DNA from 3 places in the Paenibacillus sp. WC2504 genome. Region 1 is predicted to be linked to each of the others. Evidence: riboswitches for the same ligand, from Rfam matches in the RefSeq annotation. Region 1 holds a riboswitch; each other region holds the start of a gene.
The links. A riboswitch is a leader RNA that binds a small molecule or an ion and turns the genes downstream of it on or off. The one in region 1 is predicted to bind ZMP and ZTP.
Positions count from the first base shown of each region.

Region 2: linked by a shared signal. The riboswitch ahead of ACUN27_RS16710 (GNAT family N-acetyltransferase) and the one ahead of ACUN27_RS11860 (bifunctional 5,10-methylenetetrahydrofolate dehydrogenase/5,10-methenyltetrahydrofolate cyclohydrolase) in region 1 are both predicted to bind ZMP and ZTP.
Region 3: linked by a shared signal. The riboswitch ahead of rpiB (ribose 5-phosphate isomerase B) and the one ahead of ACUN27_RS11860 (bifunctional 5,10-methylenetetrahydrofolate dehydrogenase/5,10-methenyltetrahydrofolate cyclohydrolase) in region 1 are both predicted to bind ZMP and ZTP.

Region 1 covers NZ_JBQZFH010000001.1:2,726,547-2,731,823, reverse strand. The annotation lists gene ACUN27_RS11870 (TolB family protein) at 1-317, opposite strand, end outside; gene ACUN27_RS11865 (CBO0543 family protein) at 449-904, opposite strand; gene ACUN27_RS11860 (bifunctional 5,10-methylenetetrahydrofolate dehydrogenase/5,10-methenyltetrahydrofolate cyclohydrolase) at 997-1,848, opposite strand; ZMP/ZTP riboswitch at 1,905-1,983, opposite strand; gene ACUN27_RS11855 (hypothetical protein) at 2,042-2,575, opposite strand; gene ACUN27_RS11850 (hypothetical protein) at 2,718-3,239, opposite strand; gene ACUN27_RS11845 (ABC transporter transmembrane domain-containing protein) at 3,274-5,277, opposite strand, start outside.
Region 2 covers NZ_JBQZFH010000001.1:3,752,531-3,757,807, forward strand. The annotation lists gene ACUN27_RS16695 (carboxylesterase family protein) at 23-697, shown strand; gene ACUN27_RS16700 (alpha/beta hydrolase) at 807-1,766, shown strand; gene ACUN27_RS16705 (CBO0543 family protein) at 1,820-2,320, shown strand; ZMP/ZTP riboswitch at 2,387-2,466, shown strand; gene ACUN27_RS16710 (GNAT family N-acetyltransferase) at 2,517-3,593, shown strand; gene ACUN27_RS16715 (Gfo/Idh/MocA family protein) at 3,668-4,765, shown strand; gene ACUN27_RS16720 (class I SAM-dependent methyltransferase) at 4,885-5,277, shown strand, end outside.
Region 3 covers NZ_JBQZFH010000001.1:80,047-85,323, reverse strand. The annotation lists gene spoIIR (stage II sporulation protein R) at 1-42, shown strand, start outside; gene ACUN27_RS00385 (L-threonylcarbamoyladenylate synthase) at 78-1,145, shown strand; gene ACUN27_RS00380 (manganese efflux pump MntP) at 1,210-1,770, shown strand; gene ACUN27_RS00375 (low molecular weight protein arginine phosphatase) at 1,886-2,488, shown strand; ZMP/ZTP riboswitch at 2,546-2,626, shown strand; gene rpiB (ribose 5-phosphate isomerase B) at 2,730-3,188, shown strand; gene ACUN27_RS00365 (TIGR01440 family protein) at 3,200-3,805, shown strand; gene glyA (serine hydroxymethyltransferase) at 3,848-5,098, shown strand.

The DNA of each region.
Region 1 (5,277 bases):
CTGTTTGGAGACCACTGAAAATTGTCACCGCCTGGATACACACGGTTATGCTTTTTCGCCTCCAAGCTGTACACCCATATCTCGTGCTGCTGTTCTCCAAGGGCAAGTGAGTAAGCAATGAACTTCCCATCTGCTGACCATTTGGGCTCGCTTACCTTTTGATTTCGTGTAACTTGCAGCTCCTTATCGTCTTTTTGGACCCATAGATCGCCGCCGCGCACAAACACAGCTTGTACAGATTGCCTTGGTTCAGCGAATCCGACATTACCGCATAAGACTGAAATCACCAGGCTAATGAACATAATTTTAATTTTCATCGGTTGCCCCCTTTTCAAATCGTACAGAAATATTTTTTGCAGGTTGTTCCAAATTATTCCTGAATAAAGAGCAACAAAAAAACGCTTATCAACTCCCTCTGACCACTGGCCCGAAGAGCAATAAGCGTTTTTCATTTCCAATAGCCGTATCTTACCAAAAGCCTGTAATACAAATAAACCAGGCTATAAGCAAGTATATAAGATGCAAAGGTCCAACCTATATTCCAATGATTGCTGTATTCTACTTTCCCAAAAATAAACGCCATATATTCCAGCGCAGTCGTAGCCAAGCAAAAAAAGCCTATTTTCAGAAACGCATGCCGATTATTTTTTCGAATCCAATAAATCATATAACCGGCCATAACGGGATAAAGCCCAATATCAAGCGGAAGTGCTGAAAGTGTCTCATCATTCTCAATCAATGGGGTAAAATCCCAAAAATTCAGATGATACCCGGTATCATTGATCAAGCTAGATATTGTAACCGTAATAGGAAAGATTAGAAACACAATAATTCGAGATTTCCTGTACAGATAAATGCCAAATATCCAGGGGATTAAAAAGCCTGCAATAATGTTAAATAACATGATTTTCACCTCTTTACTCTAGATCCCCTAGTATGACCCGTTGTTGGTGAAAATATGATGTTTGCGAACTTGCAGGCTCGGACGCTCTATGCCTATCGCTTGTTTGCTATCTTTTCAGCCGCATCGACCGTATGTTTGAGCAAGGTCGCAATGGTCACTGGACCAACCCCGGCAGGAACCGGTGTAATGGCCGAAGCTACCTCACAACAAGCGTCATAATCAACATCGCCTACGTTTCCAGGATTGTAACCTGCATCTAAGACAATAGCGCCTGGTTTTAGCCAATCGCCTTGAACAAAGCGAGGTTTCCCCACGGCAGCTACGACAATATCTCCCAAGCGCACGATATCGGCCAAATTCGCTGTTTTTGAGTGGCAGGTCGTAACTGTTGCATTCTTATTTAGCAGCATCAGAGAGACCGGTTTGCCGAGAATTGGACTTCTTCCGATAACAACCGCATGTTTGCCTTCAACAGGAATTTCGTAATAGTTCAAAATGGCCATGATTGCCGCTGGTGTACAGGAAGGGAACTCAGCAAATCCAAAAGCATTTTGAGCAAATCCCAATGTCGTTACACCATCGACATCTTTATCAATACGAATCGCCTCAAAAGCTGCCCTTTCATCGATATGCTTCGGGACTGGGTGCTGCAACAAGATCCCATGCACGCTGTTGTCATCATTAAGCTTGTGAATGGCTGCAATTAACTCCATCGTAGTCGTGTGTTCAGGAAGAGTAACACGAATAGATTGAATCCCCAGTCGCTTGCATGCGTTTCCTTTCATCCGTACATAAGTTGCTGAAGCAGGATCGTCGCCGACCAACACGGTCGCTAAACAAGGAACGACGCCTTGATTGGACAAGTTTTGAATTCTGCTGTTCAGCGATGCCTTTATGGCGTCTGCGACCCGGTTACCATCCAAGATTAATGTTTCTTTCGACATTTCAATCATCCCTTTTGAGTAAATTTGAAACGCAAAGAGGTAAGGGGATATCCCCTTACCTCTGCCCAGGCGTACGGCTGATTATCTATGTGCTCCCTCATGGTTCCCCATGTTCCGCCAGTCACACACAGTTACTTGTATGAAAACATAATAACAACTATAGCGATAGTTTTCAATGCGTATGGAAAAAAGACTACCCAGACCTTACTCCCGTCGTTCCAATTCGCCTGCAATAAGCTTCCAACTCATCGAATGAAAACTTGTAGAAGGTTAAATTATTCACAACTGATGATTGGAATCCAGGCAAGCTGCTCCACCTAGAAACAATTGGCTGTATCTCCTTATTGTCAGAAGAACTCCAGAACTGGAGCTGCTTCACGTCTGGATTACCAGCTTTAATAAGGCTTAATAACGCTTCAAGTCCACGTAGAAATAGCGGTGTACGCCGATATTGTTCCAAAATAAAGGCAATCTCGACCTGACAAATCTCTCGATCTTCATAATCATTTGCCCCTGTGCCGTTCACGAAACCCGCCGCACCTACGATATCGTAAGTCTCATCGTTGAAAATCAGCATGACTTGCCCGAACTGTAGCGGACTACCCATGAAAGCTAACTTCATCACGAAAGGATATGGCAAGTTCAAAAAGGCTTGTTGCTGAATCAAAAAACGGATGTAAGCTTCGAAATCCATTTCGAACTTACAAGTGCGGAATTCGAAACCCATTATACCGGATTAGCTCGCAAATTCTCGTTGTCTTTGACGATTTTACCGAAACCGCCTTTGCTCGTACCTTTTTTAATGCTTGGTGGAATTACAATCATGCATAACGCCTCCTTATCAAGGATAGTTGTCTGTCATATGTATATTATACCTTTACGAATTTATCTAAGAAAGCCCTCAAATTGTTAATTTTGACACCAAATTTCATTTGTTTGCCAAGTATGCTATCCTCTTCATGGCTTATGTCGGCAAATTTCGCATACAATCTACATAAATATACATTATCTGCAAGTGCTGCAAATCTCACTTCCTGGACGTCCGGATTGTCAGACATAATCTCGCTTACCAAGAAGCGCAATCCTTTAATGAAGAGCCTCGATCCTCGATACGCACGGTCGGCTATGGCCATCTCTACAAAAGCGATGTGTTTATCTTCGTAATCGTGCTCTGGTGTCCCAATGTAATAAGCACTTACCGCAATAATACGCTGTACGTTTTGATCCACCACCTGAATCAACTGACCATACTTGATGAACGAATACAACATCGTTATCGTGTCGGTGGCCGAATACGAGGGATGCATATCCCGCCGGTTTTCCAGAATGAACAAACTCACTTTAGCCAAATCATCATCAGTGACGCACCGTTTGTAAATACTAGCCGTCATAACGTTTACCTTCACTCCTTCCGCAACGAAGCCTCTACATTCGGCTCAATAATGTCTGCTGCAATGTTTGTAAAATCTGTGGATACTCTGCCGTCAACCGGTGAAAAGCCTCTCGTCTGACCGATAGCAGTACCGCAGGACTCAGTGCCTTCACTGCTGCATTCCTTAATGTGTTGCGGAGCAGCGCAATTTCCCCGAAATGATCGCCATCCTGCAGAACGGCAACACGTATCTCGCCTTTGTCCGGGATATTTTTCACAATTTCAAATTTGCCTCGAACGATAATGTAGCATTTATTCCCCTCTTCGCCCTCACGAACGATTACTTCGCCTTCCTTACATGTTTCTGTTGAGAACAAGGTAGCGATATCACTTAAAAGCGCTGTCTCAATGCCTTGAAAGAACGGCAGTTTAGCAAGCCGATTGACATCCACAGTCGCATGTAGACCGTCGTGAGATAGATGAAACCCGATCTGTTTCTCCCAAAGATTCGCATACTCCCCCTTTTGATCCAGAAGCTCTTGATGGGTGCCGCTTTCAATGATCTGTCCGTCTTTAAATACATAAATGACATCGGCGTGCACGACTGAAGCCAGTCTATGTGTAACGGAAATAATCGTTTTGTCTTTCCGGCTTTGCCCTATCAACTCATTAATATCGGCCTCCGTCGCCGGGTCTAACGCCGATGTGACTTCATCGAGCAGCAGCAACTTCGGCTTCCGCAGAAGCGCTCTCGCAATGGACAGTCGCTGCCGCTCTCCACCCGACAGAGAGCCCCCTTCGTGGTGAATCTGCGTGTCGTATCCATCTGACCAGTTGACAATGGTATCGTGGATCCGCGCCTGCTTCGCCGCTTCTATCATTTCTGCTTCCGTCGCAGCTTCATTATTTATCAGCAAATTATCACGAATGGAAGCGTTAAACAGAAATGTATCCTGCGTAACAAGCGTAGACAGCTTTCTTAGCGACGCTTCACTTGCTTGACGCAGATCGCAATCATTGATTGAGATGGCCCCCTGGTTCGGATCATAAAACCGTGATAGCAGCTGTAAAGCCGTGCTTTTGCCAGATCCGCTAGGCCCTACGAAAGCCACATACATGCCTTCCGTAATACGCATGCTCACTTCCTTTAATTGATTCGCTTCATCGTTATATCCGAACGTCACCCGATCCATCTGAATTGAAGTAAAAGATGAAGATAAAGGTACAGGATTCTCCGCGTCAGGAACGTCCGGCTGCTGCTCCAATATCTCCTTCACCCGGCGGAAACTGATACTCGAATCAATGAGATTTGGAATAAGGACCGACAAATTTGTAACCGATTGACCTACGGATAAAAACAACGTAAAAAATGCCATAAAACCGCCAACCGTAATATCGTCATTAAATATTAAATACCCACCGAAACCGATCATGATACCGTTGAGAATGAGCAGCGCCGTGAGCGGCAACCGTTCGATCAAAGCCCCAGCCATATGCAGCTTGAAGCCGAAAGTTAACAATTCGTTTATCTGTTTGCGCGCACGATCTCGGATACTCCCCTGCAAGTGAAGGCCTTTAATCGTTTTGTGCCCTTTGACCATCTCGTCAATCGTATTGGCGAAATGCTCCTGCGCTTCCTTGTATCCTGTGTTGGCAGCCTCCGCACGCCCCTGCAGCAATTTCGGCCCGATAAACATGAGCGAAGACCCAGCCAGCATAGCAAGGGTTAGCTTCCAATTGATTGAAAAAAGCATGACAAGTCCGAGCGTCACACTTAACGTTTCCTTCATCAGGAATGGATACGATATACGTACGACTTTCTCCATTGCACCCATATCGGCAGCAAACCGAGTAACCAAATCACCAACCTTGAACCGTTGATAAAACCGGAGCGATTGCTTTTGCATATGGTCAAACAGCTCACTGCGCATCTTTCGGATCATTTCCCCGCTAAGCTTGCCTAACGAGTAGTCGCCAAAAGCGCTTGCACAAATGTTCAATAACCCTCCGCTGAGCAGCACCGAAAGAATGAAAATGAATGCGTGGAGATCCTTAGG
Region 2 (5,277 bases), 1.0 Mb from region 1:
CTTATAGTGGGGAGGGTTCAAAATGGCTGTATCCAATCATGTTTTTAGCAAAGAGAATCCATTTAAAGTGAATATGAATTATCAATTATACCTTCCGTATGCTGATGGAATAAACCGAGATGAAAAATATCCGTTAATCGTCTTTTTACATGGTGTTAAAAAGCGTGGCGAAGATATTAGTTTGTTAGATAACTATGGACTTACCTGGATAGCAGAAGGAAAAAGCGATTTTCCATTTATTGTGGTTACTCCTCAATGCCCTACAGACTCTAATTGGGTACAACAATTCTATTCCGTTAAGGCTTTGGTTGATGAAATTATCATGAATAACCCTGTAGATACCGAGAGAGTTTATTTAACTGGATTTAGTATGGGCGGAAATGGAACATGGGATTTTGCTTCAAGAGCACCTGAATTTTTTTCAGCCATCCTGCCAATTTCAGGGTGGTTTGAGCCGGAGCAAGCTAACCTGCTAAAGAATATACCAATTTGGGCTTTTCATTGTGTGGACGATGATGTTGTTCGAGTAACCGGGACAGAAGATATGGTTAGGTCGATCACAAATATAGGTGGAAACATCAGAGCGACATACTACTCCGAACTGGGTCACAGCCATAAAGTCATGGAAGAGACGTATAACAATCAAGAATTATATATGTGGCTACTGAAACACAAAAGAAATGCACGACTAGGGTAATTCCATTCAATCTAAAAAGTGACAATGAAAAGTAAGAGATTAATCTCCCATCAAATTGGTTAATAAATTGGGACCACAAAATGAAGCTAAATGAAAGGTGGTTCCAAAAATGAAGAAGAAAATCGTACTTGAAAAAGCAGCACAAGACTTTGTAAAAGCTACAGCTAACCCACCATTTCTTTTTGATTTAGGGCCGAAAAAAGGAAGGGAAACCGTTGACGAAGTTCAAAACGGACCTATCGCCAAGTTGCCTGTTGACGTGGAGAATTTAACAATCCCGGGAGGGCTCAAAGGGGACATATCTCTAACGATTATTCGTCCTCAAAACCATTCGGGCTCCTTACCAGTAATTCTTTACACTCACGGTGCAGGCTGGGTCTTCGGAAATGTCCATACGCATGACCGATTAATTCGAGAATTAGCGGTTGGGTCTCAATCCGCAGTTGTTTTTACAAACTACAGCCTGTCGCCGGAAGCAAGATATCCGGTTGCGATTGAGGAAGTATTTGCCGCTCTAAAATGGGTTGCCGAGCATGGAAAAGAAAAGGGATTACATTCAAACAACATAACAGTTGCAGGGGATAGTGTCGGTGGTAATATGAGCGCTGCCATTACCTTAATGGCCAAAGAGCGCGGAGGTCCTCAGATCCGCAAACAGGTGCTTTTTTATCCAGTCACTGATGCGTCGTTTGAGACGGAGTCTTATAAAGACTTTTCAACAGGATATTTCCTTCGCCAGGATGCTATGAAATGGTTCTGGGACCAGTATACAACTGATCCAGGAGAGAGAGCGGAAATAACCGCCTCACCCTTAAGAGCTTCCATAGAACAACTGAAAGGACTTCCGGAAGCACTTGTGATTACAGCTGAAGCAGACGTACTAAGGGATGAAGGAGAAGCATATGCGAATAAATTGAGAGAAGCCGGGGTTCGGGTTACAGCTGTACGCTTCCAAGGTACAATTCATGATTTCCTCATGCTCAACGCGCTTGCGGACACAGCTGCAGCAAGAGGAGCTATTCTGCTTGCAAATGCATGGATCCGTGAAAGTGAGAGAGCATACGTGTAAATGGATCTGGGAACAATACAAGTAAAACGATGCAATGTTACGGGGTATTCGAAATGATTTTCATTGCTATGGCTATATTATCTGTCCTTTCGGCATGGCGTTGGGGAGACTGGCGAAATTGGCAAAAATACCATGCAACAATGTTATATTTCTTGCTTGGAGACGTATTTTATATTTTGCTGACAAAAGATTACCCTCTATGGCAGCATCAGTCGAAGCCTCCAATTCATAGTGGGATAGGTACTGAAATATGTTGTTTAGTGGCATTTGCAGCTACAACGCTGATATTCCTTGGTTTATACCCAAAAGGAGTTGCTAAAGCAACATTATGGATAGGATTATGGGTCGTCATTTATTCCCTCATTGAAGTCATATACATGTTTACAGGAGCGATTAAACATTTTAACGGTTGGACCATGCTTTATTCCGTTGTATTTAATATGATCACGTTTCCAATGCTTCGTTTACATTTCAGTCGGCCAATACTTACGTATGTGATTTCCATAACACTCGCTTTTGGTTTATTAGTCCTATTTAAAGTTCCAATTAAATGATCGGTTCAGGAAATAAGTGTATTCATCTAGACGGCTTCATTTTTTATTTGTATAATAAAGGGAAATTCTGGTATGCGTAACTGGCGAAACGTAGAGGACTACGGGGGAGCGCGTATGTCATATAGCCGATCGCCTGGGCAGAGCGTTTGATCCAATGGGTCAGGTGCTCTTTTTTATTTCTGAGGAGATGATGTCGATGAAGAGGACAAGGCATGTCGGAGTTGTGCTGTACGATAAGGTTGATACGTTGGATTTTACCGGTCCTCATGATGTATTTGGGGTGGCTGGGTATTTGAGCAGCAATTTTCAGGTCTTTACGGTAGCCGAAAAGGCAACCCCATTGACAACCGTTAGCGGTATCACTATTACGCCACAATTTAGTTTTGATACTTGCCCTGCAATTGACATTCTCATTATGCCTGGAGGGTGGGGAGCTCGCACAGAAATAAACAATTTGCCACTGATCAATTGGGTGCGTGAAACGGCGAACAACGCCGAAATTGTGCTCTCCATATGTACAGGCGCTTTACTGCTGGCGAAAGCGGATTTATTGGAGGGGCTTCGTGTGACAACGAATCGGATGGCGTACGACCTTTTACAGGGCATGCTTTCACCTGGTACGACAGTTGTGAAGAATGTCCGGTATGTTGATAACGGAAGAATCGTCATGTCCGGCGGTGTAACTACAGGATTTGATGCGGCGTTACATGTTGTAGCAAGGTTGTCAGGTGAAGCATTGGCGATGGAAACAGCTGCACGGCTGGAGTACTGTTGGCAGGGCAAGCTGGACATTCGCAGAGCAGAACTGGCAGATGCAGAGTCGGTGCGAGAGCTTCTGGTTCATGCAGCCAGGTGGATTGAGCGGACGCATGGCTTTATTCAGTGGCGTGAGGAGAGGTTTACGCAAGCGTATGTGTTCGATTTGATTCGACAGGATGAGTTTTTTGTGGCGCACATGGAAGGAGTACCCGTCGGCTGTCTTTCCATTCAATGGAGGGACGAAGAGATCTGGGGCGAGCAATTCCACGAAAATGCTGGCTATGTGCATCGTTTGGCGACCTCTCGGGACTATCCAGGCATGGGGATAGGCACGCGGTTGCTCAATTGGGCGGAAAGCTATATCAGAGAACAAGGGAAATCTTGGATTCGCCTTGATTGTATGGCTGATAACAAGGCACTCAACAGATATTATACCCGTGAAGGATTCGCGTTTTGTGGACGCTATGAAGCTCAAGGATGGACCGCGCACTTGTATGAACGGCAGATCCTTTAGTAAAATAAAATCTAGTAAAACTTGTAAGTTTTCTATTATCATAGTGGCATTTAACGAAAGCGAGGAGAACGGTCATGTCATTGATAGAATTCGGTATTGTCGGCAGAGGGTGGAGAGCCGATTTTTATTTGCGGATTGCCAAAGCGCTGCCCCAGCATTTCGCCGTCCGTGCGATGCTAGTCCGTGACGAGGAACGCGGCAAGGAGATTGAAGATGAGTGGGGTGTGAAAACCTATCGTGATATGGAGTCTTTCGCTTCAAGCGGGCCAATTCAGTTCGCGGTCGTATGCGTCCCATGGGAGGCAGCGCCTTCCTGCACATTGGAATTAGCTGAGCGGGGAATTCCCGTTTTGACAGAGACACCTCCGGCTAAGGACATCGCGACCATGATCGACTTGTACGAATCCCTGAAAAAGCTGAAAGGACACGTACAGGTAGCCGAACAATACTTGTATCAACCGATGCATGCTGCGCGTATTTCTTTAGTGAGGGCCGGCAAACTAGGCGACGTTTCTCAAGTGCAAGTCTCGGCAGCTCATGGTTACCATGGCATTAGTTTGATACGAAAGTTGCTAGGCATTGACTTCGAGAATGCCGTCATCCGGGGACAGAGATTTACGTCGAATCTGGTGAAAGGTCCTGGGCGTAATGGACCTCCCGAAAGTGAAGTCATGGCTGATTCTGTCCAGGATATCGTTACACTTTCCTTCGGAAATAAGCTGGCACTGTTTGATTTTACAGGAGATCAGTATTTTTCTTGGGTTCGCAAAAATCGCTTCCTCGTTCGTGGAAACCGCGGAGAACTAACAGACGAAACGTACCGCTATTTGCGGGATTTCAAAACACCGATATACGGTGATCTGCGAAGAATCGATACTGGCCATAATGGTAACCTTGAAGGGTACTATCACCGAGGCATTACAGCAAATGATGAATGGGTATATGAAAATCCATTTGTTCCTAGCCGCTTATCTGACGATGAGATTGCTATCGCTACGAGTTTAAGCAAGATGGCGGACTATCTGCAAGGTGGGCCGGAATGCTATGGGTTGGAAGAGGCTATGCAGGATCATTATTTGTCTATTATGATGCAAGCGGCCATCGAGTCGGGGGAAGAGTTAACGACAACAACTCAGCCTTGGGCGCACGACGGTGCAAATGCTTCCTCCTAAATGAACGAGCATTAGGAAGTAAGAACAGGCATATTGGAACGAGCTATCCGTATATCTATGTTTTATCACAAGCTGGCTGCTGTTATCACAAGACAGAACGTCAGAGGAGCGTGACTGCTATGACTGATTATACGGAACGGAACCGCGAACACTGGAACGCCCGTACAGCCGTCAATGCCAAAAGATACGATATCTCCGGGTTTAAGGCAGGCAAAATTACCTTGACCCCAATCGAACGAGAGGAACTAGGCGATGTTTCCGGTAAGTCGTTGTTGCACTTCCAGTGTCACTTCGGTTTGGATACGCTCTCCTGGGCTCGTCTCGGCGCACAAGTTACTGGGGTAGATTTCTCCGAGGATGCGATTGCACTCGCCGAACGTTTGACCCAGGAAACAGGGTTAAATGCGCGGTTTCTCTGTTCGGACATTTACGAACTTCCTAAGGTGCTCGAGGATAAGTTCGATATCGTTTTTACGTCGGGCGGTGTTTTGTTTTGGCTCTCAGATCTTGAT
Region 3 (5,277 bases), 2.6 Mb from region 1:
TTCTGGGAAATGACCAAAAAAATCGTTTCATGGTTTAGTTAACTTGATTTCATTTTTGGAAGTAAGGATGATAGATCGTGACAAAGTACTGGAAAGTAGACCCGGATAGGGTTGGTAACAGGGGTCAAGAATTATCGGATGCCGCAGCGCTTTTGCGGGACGGGGTTACCGTAGCTTTCCCTACGGAAACGGTATACGGACTTGGTGCTGATGCTACGAATACCACAGCGGTAGAGCGTATTTTCTCAGCCAAAGGACGGCCGTCCGATAATCCGTTGATCGTCCACATTGCGGATGCGGGGCAGCTCTCAGATCTCATTGAGCCTGATAGTGTCACGCCTGACCATCATAGGCTTATGGAGGCATTCTGGCCTGGGCCTCTTACTATCGTGCTGCCTGTGAAAACAGGCGGCATTTCGCCGTTGGTGACTGCCGGTCTTACGACGGTAGGCATTCGTATACCTGATCATCCTGTGGCCCTGGAGCTGCTTCGAAAAGCAGCGCTTCCTATAGCAGCCCCTAGCGCCAATAGTTCTGGCAGACCGAGTCCAACGCTGGCGTCACATGTGCGAGAAGATCTGGACGGCCGGATCGGTGGTATTGTGGATGGCGGCGGGACGGGGGTCGGTGTTGAGTCGACAGTGATTCAGCTTGTTAATGGTGAGCTGTATATTTTGCGTCCAGGCGGCATTACAGCAGAGCAACTGCAGTCCGCACTGCCGGCTATTCGAATTCATGAGCCTGAGCGGGAAGATGTGCAGGTCTCAGAAACGCCCCGTGCTCCGGGAATGAAGTATACGCATTATGCGCCAAAGGGATACATGCATATTGTATATGGAGACAATGCTGAAGCAGTGGCTGATTGGATTCAGCGCGACATTCAAGCCGCTAGGGAGCGAGGGCAATCGACGGGAATCCTTACTTTTGAGGAAAGGGCTTCTCTATTTGAAGCTGATTTGGTAATTGCCTGCGGCTCGTTAGCGGAACCGGAAAAGATCGCACAGGGGCTTTACGCTGCATTAAGGCAATTTGATCAGCAAGGGATTCAGTATATTGCTGCAGAAGGCTGCCCGGAAACAGGGATTGGTCAGGCAATTATGAACCGTCTGCGCAAGGCAGCCGGTCACCGGCTTGTACGTGTTTAGCTAGCATGATTCCCAGTTTGTCCGCATATCTTGGTTAAGAAAGCGGACAAGGGGGACAGCACTTATGCTCGTAACTGGCGTTGAATTTGGGCAGATCATCACCATATTCATCATGGCGATAGCCTTGGGTCTGGATGCTTTTTCCTTAGGAATTGGCATCGGCATGAAGGGGATTCGCTTGTTGGATATTTTTAAAATTAGCATGGTGATCGGTATTTTTCATATCATTATGCCGTTAATGGGCATATTTATGGGACAATATGTTTCGCTTCTGCTTGGCAATGTGGCCACTGCAGCCGGCGGATGTTTGCTCATTCTCTTGGGCTCCCATATGGTGTATAGTTCAATCCGTGGAGAGGAAGCAACCTCTTTTGATCATAGATCTATATGGGGGCTTACGATTTTTGCGCTTAGTGTAAGTATAGATTCGTTCTCAGTAGGTGTATCCTTAGGCATGTTTGCGACGGATATCCTGTTAACCGTGCTTGTATTTGGTTTGTTCGGCGCGCTGCTCTCTGTAGCTGGTTTATTGGTTGGCAGACGGGTGAACGGCTGGGTTGGCGAGTATGGCGAAGCGTTTGGCGGGCTAATTCTGCTCGCGTTTGGGATCAAGTTTTTGCTATGATACAATAGAGGCGGAGCAGGCTCTGCTTATGTTTATGAAGAAAGTTTTGCTAACGCAAAACTCAGCCTACGCTTACGAAGAAAGTTTTGCTACGCAAAACTCTGAGGAGGATCTCATGTTGCGAATTCTATTTGTCTGTACAGGAAATACGTGCCGCAGTCCATTAGCAGAAGGTTTGCTGCGTATCAGGGTGCACCAAGAAGGACTTGCGGCAGAAGTTCGTTCAGCTGGCGTATCCGCGATGACGGGCACTCCGATCTCCCGAAATAGTGCAACGCTGCTGCAAGAGGCAGGGTTCAAAGAGCCTATTCGCTCATTAGCGATTCAGGAGTCTGAAGTGAAGTGGGCGGATCTTATTTTGACGATGACGATGGGACATAAACGTTCGGTTATCCAGCGGTATCCGGACGCGATTGATAAGATTTTTACGCTCAAAGAATATGTAGAGGACGATCAGCGTATCCTTCAAGCGATTGAGGAAAGAGAAAAGCTGGTGACGGAACTTCAGCTGAAGCAGGCTCTTTCACAAACGGTAACAGTTGAAGAGCGAAATCGTATTTATTTGTTGGAAGATGCCATTCCGGATTACGATATTTCCGACCCGTTCGGCGGCCCATTGGAGGTTTACCGGCAAACAGCGAATGAAATCAGCGGTAGTTTAGATAAATTGGTTAAAAAGCTTCGCGAGCGAAAAGAGGATCCGCAGTCTGGGAAATGATTTGCGAAAGACATCTTTACACCTCGTGCATAATGCGATAAGATGGATTTATCAAGCAAGACTCAATGTAACTGGCGACGAGTGGGAGTAACCACAATGGAGCATTGAGCTATACGGCCGGTCGCCTGGGCAAAAGAGCAACGCGCTATTCTTAGCGTGTCAGCTCTTTTTTTCGTTTTCTGGTGGACTTTGGGATATAATAGAAGGGTCGAATTCGAACAAGCAAAGGAGCGTTCTATCCATGAAAATTGCGTTAGGTGCGGATCATGCAGGCTATCGTTTGAAAGATGTTATTATTCCTTTTATTGAATCCTTGGGCCATCAGGTCATAGATTATGGATGCAGTTGTGCAGATTCCGTCGATTACCCGGATTATGCACTGAAGGTTTGTGAAGATGTGGTTTCCGGGGAAGCAGACAAAGGGATTCTGATCTGTGGAACAGGCATCGGGATGTCGATCGCTGCGAATAAGGTTCCAGGCATCCGTTGCGCGCTGGTTCACGATCTATTTTCTGCTAAAGCCACACGGGAGCACAATGATACGAATGTGCTTGCTTTAGGTGAGCGTGTCATTGGGCCGGGTGTTGCCGAGGAAATCGTGAAAATTTGGCTGGAAACAGAGTTTTCGCAAGGTGTGCGTCACCAGAACCGCATTAACAAGTTGCAAAGCATCGAAGATCGCTTCGCGATACATCCTTAAGGGTGACCACCATGACAAATTCCATACTTCACACGATTGCAGAAGATTTGGAAACAAATCTTCGCGAGTTGGTAAAGGTGGGCAATCTACGACCAGGTCACATTCTGGTCATTGGTACAAGCACGAGTGAAATACTCGGTCATCGGATTGGGACTTCGGGGACGTTGGATGCAGCGCGGCCGATTTTTGAAACGGCGCAGCGCATCAGCCGCGAGTTCGGTTTGCACTTGGCTTTTCAGTGCTGCGAACATTTGAACCGCGCGCTTGTCATTGAGGAAGATCTTTTCGCGATCTCCCCTCAGCTTGAGCCAGTGTCGGTTATTCCTGTGCCAAAAGCCGGCGGTTCAATGGCCTCATACGCGTACCGCCACTTCGCAAAGCCCGTAGTCGTCGAGACGATTCAAGCGCATGCCGGGATCGATATTGGCAGTACGCTGATCGGGATGCATTTGCGGCGGGTTGCTGTGCCTGCACGGCCGCCCGTACGGAATATGGGTCATGCTTATGTGACCATGGCCTTTACACGGCCTAAACTGATTGGCGGGACGAGAGCAGTCTACACACCTGAGGCTGCCGAGCAGCTCTATCAGCAAGCCGCGCCAGATGCGGATTGCTAGGTTAACTTATAGATATAAATTATCCTTTAGGAGGAATTCCATATGACAAACTTTCTAAGTAAGCAAGATCCAAAAATCGTAGAAGCTATGAATCTAGAACTTGGTCGTCAACGCGACAAAATTGAGCTTATCGCTTCTGAAAACATCGTCAGCCAAGCCGTGCTTGAAGCGATGGGTACAGTACTGACTAACAAATACGCAGAAGGTTACCCAGGCAAAAGATACTACGGCGGCTGCGAATACGTAGACATCGTCGAAGATATCGCTCGCGATCGCGCGAAAGAGCTTTTCGGAGCTGAACATGCGAACGTTCAACCGCACTCTGGTGCACAAGCGAATATGGCTGTTTACTTGGCAGCTCTTAACCCTGGTGACACCGTTCTGGGTATGAACCTGGCACACGGCGGTCACTTAACACACGGCAGCCCTGTTAATGCTTCCGGTATTCTTTACAACTTCGTTGCTTACGGTGTAAGTGAAAAAGACTTCCGCATCGACTACGACGATGTTCGTAAAGCGGCTTTCAAACATAAGCCTCGCATGTTAGTTGCTGGCGCAAGTGCTTACCCGCGCACGATTGATTTCGAAGCACTAGCTTCCATCGCTAATGATGTAGGCGCATTGTTCTTCGTTGATATGGCGCATATCGCTGGTCTAGTTGCTGCTGGCTTGCACCCGAACCCAGTGCCGCATGCACATTTCGTTACAACTACAACGCACAAAACGCTTCGCGGTCCTCGCGGCGGTATGATTCTTACGCGCAAAGCTTGGGCAGCTGCTATTGATAAAGCTGTATTCCCTGGTTCCCAAGGCGGTCCTTTGATGCATACGATTGCTGCCAAAGCCGTTTCCTTCGGTGAAGCTCTGCAACCGGAATTCAAAACTTACGGTCAAAACGTCATCAACAACGCGCAAGCATTGGCGACTGCATTGACAGCTGAAGGCATCAACCTCGTTTCCGGCGGTACAGACAACCACTTGATGCTGGTTGATCTACGCAACCTGAACATCACAGGTAAAGATGCGGAGCACGTTCTTGACGAGATCGGTATCACAGCGAACAAAAACGCGATTCCTTTCGACCCAACAAGCCCGTTCATCACTAGCGGTATCCGCTTAGGTACGCCAGCTGTTACGTCCCGCGGTATGAATGAAGAAGCTATGCAAACTATCGCGAAAGTGATTGCACTTACATTGAAAAGCCCGAAAGATGAGGCTGTTCTTGAGAAAGCTCGCGGCATGGTGAAAGATTTGACGGCGCAATATCCGTTGTACCCAGGTTTAACTTACTAATCAATACGAAGGGGCTGCCTCAAAGGGTCGTTAATGACCTTTTGAAGCAGCCCTTTTTTTGTGGACTCAGCACAACTGCAGAAAGTACATTAAAATCAGCATTCTCCATGCAATTTCAATCAATACCTGCATTTTATACAGGTAAATTAACTAGAAATCGCCAAAATAGCTCAGTTCAC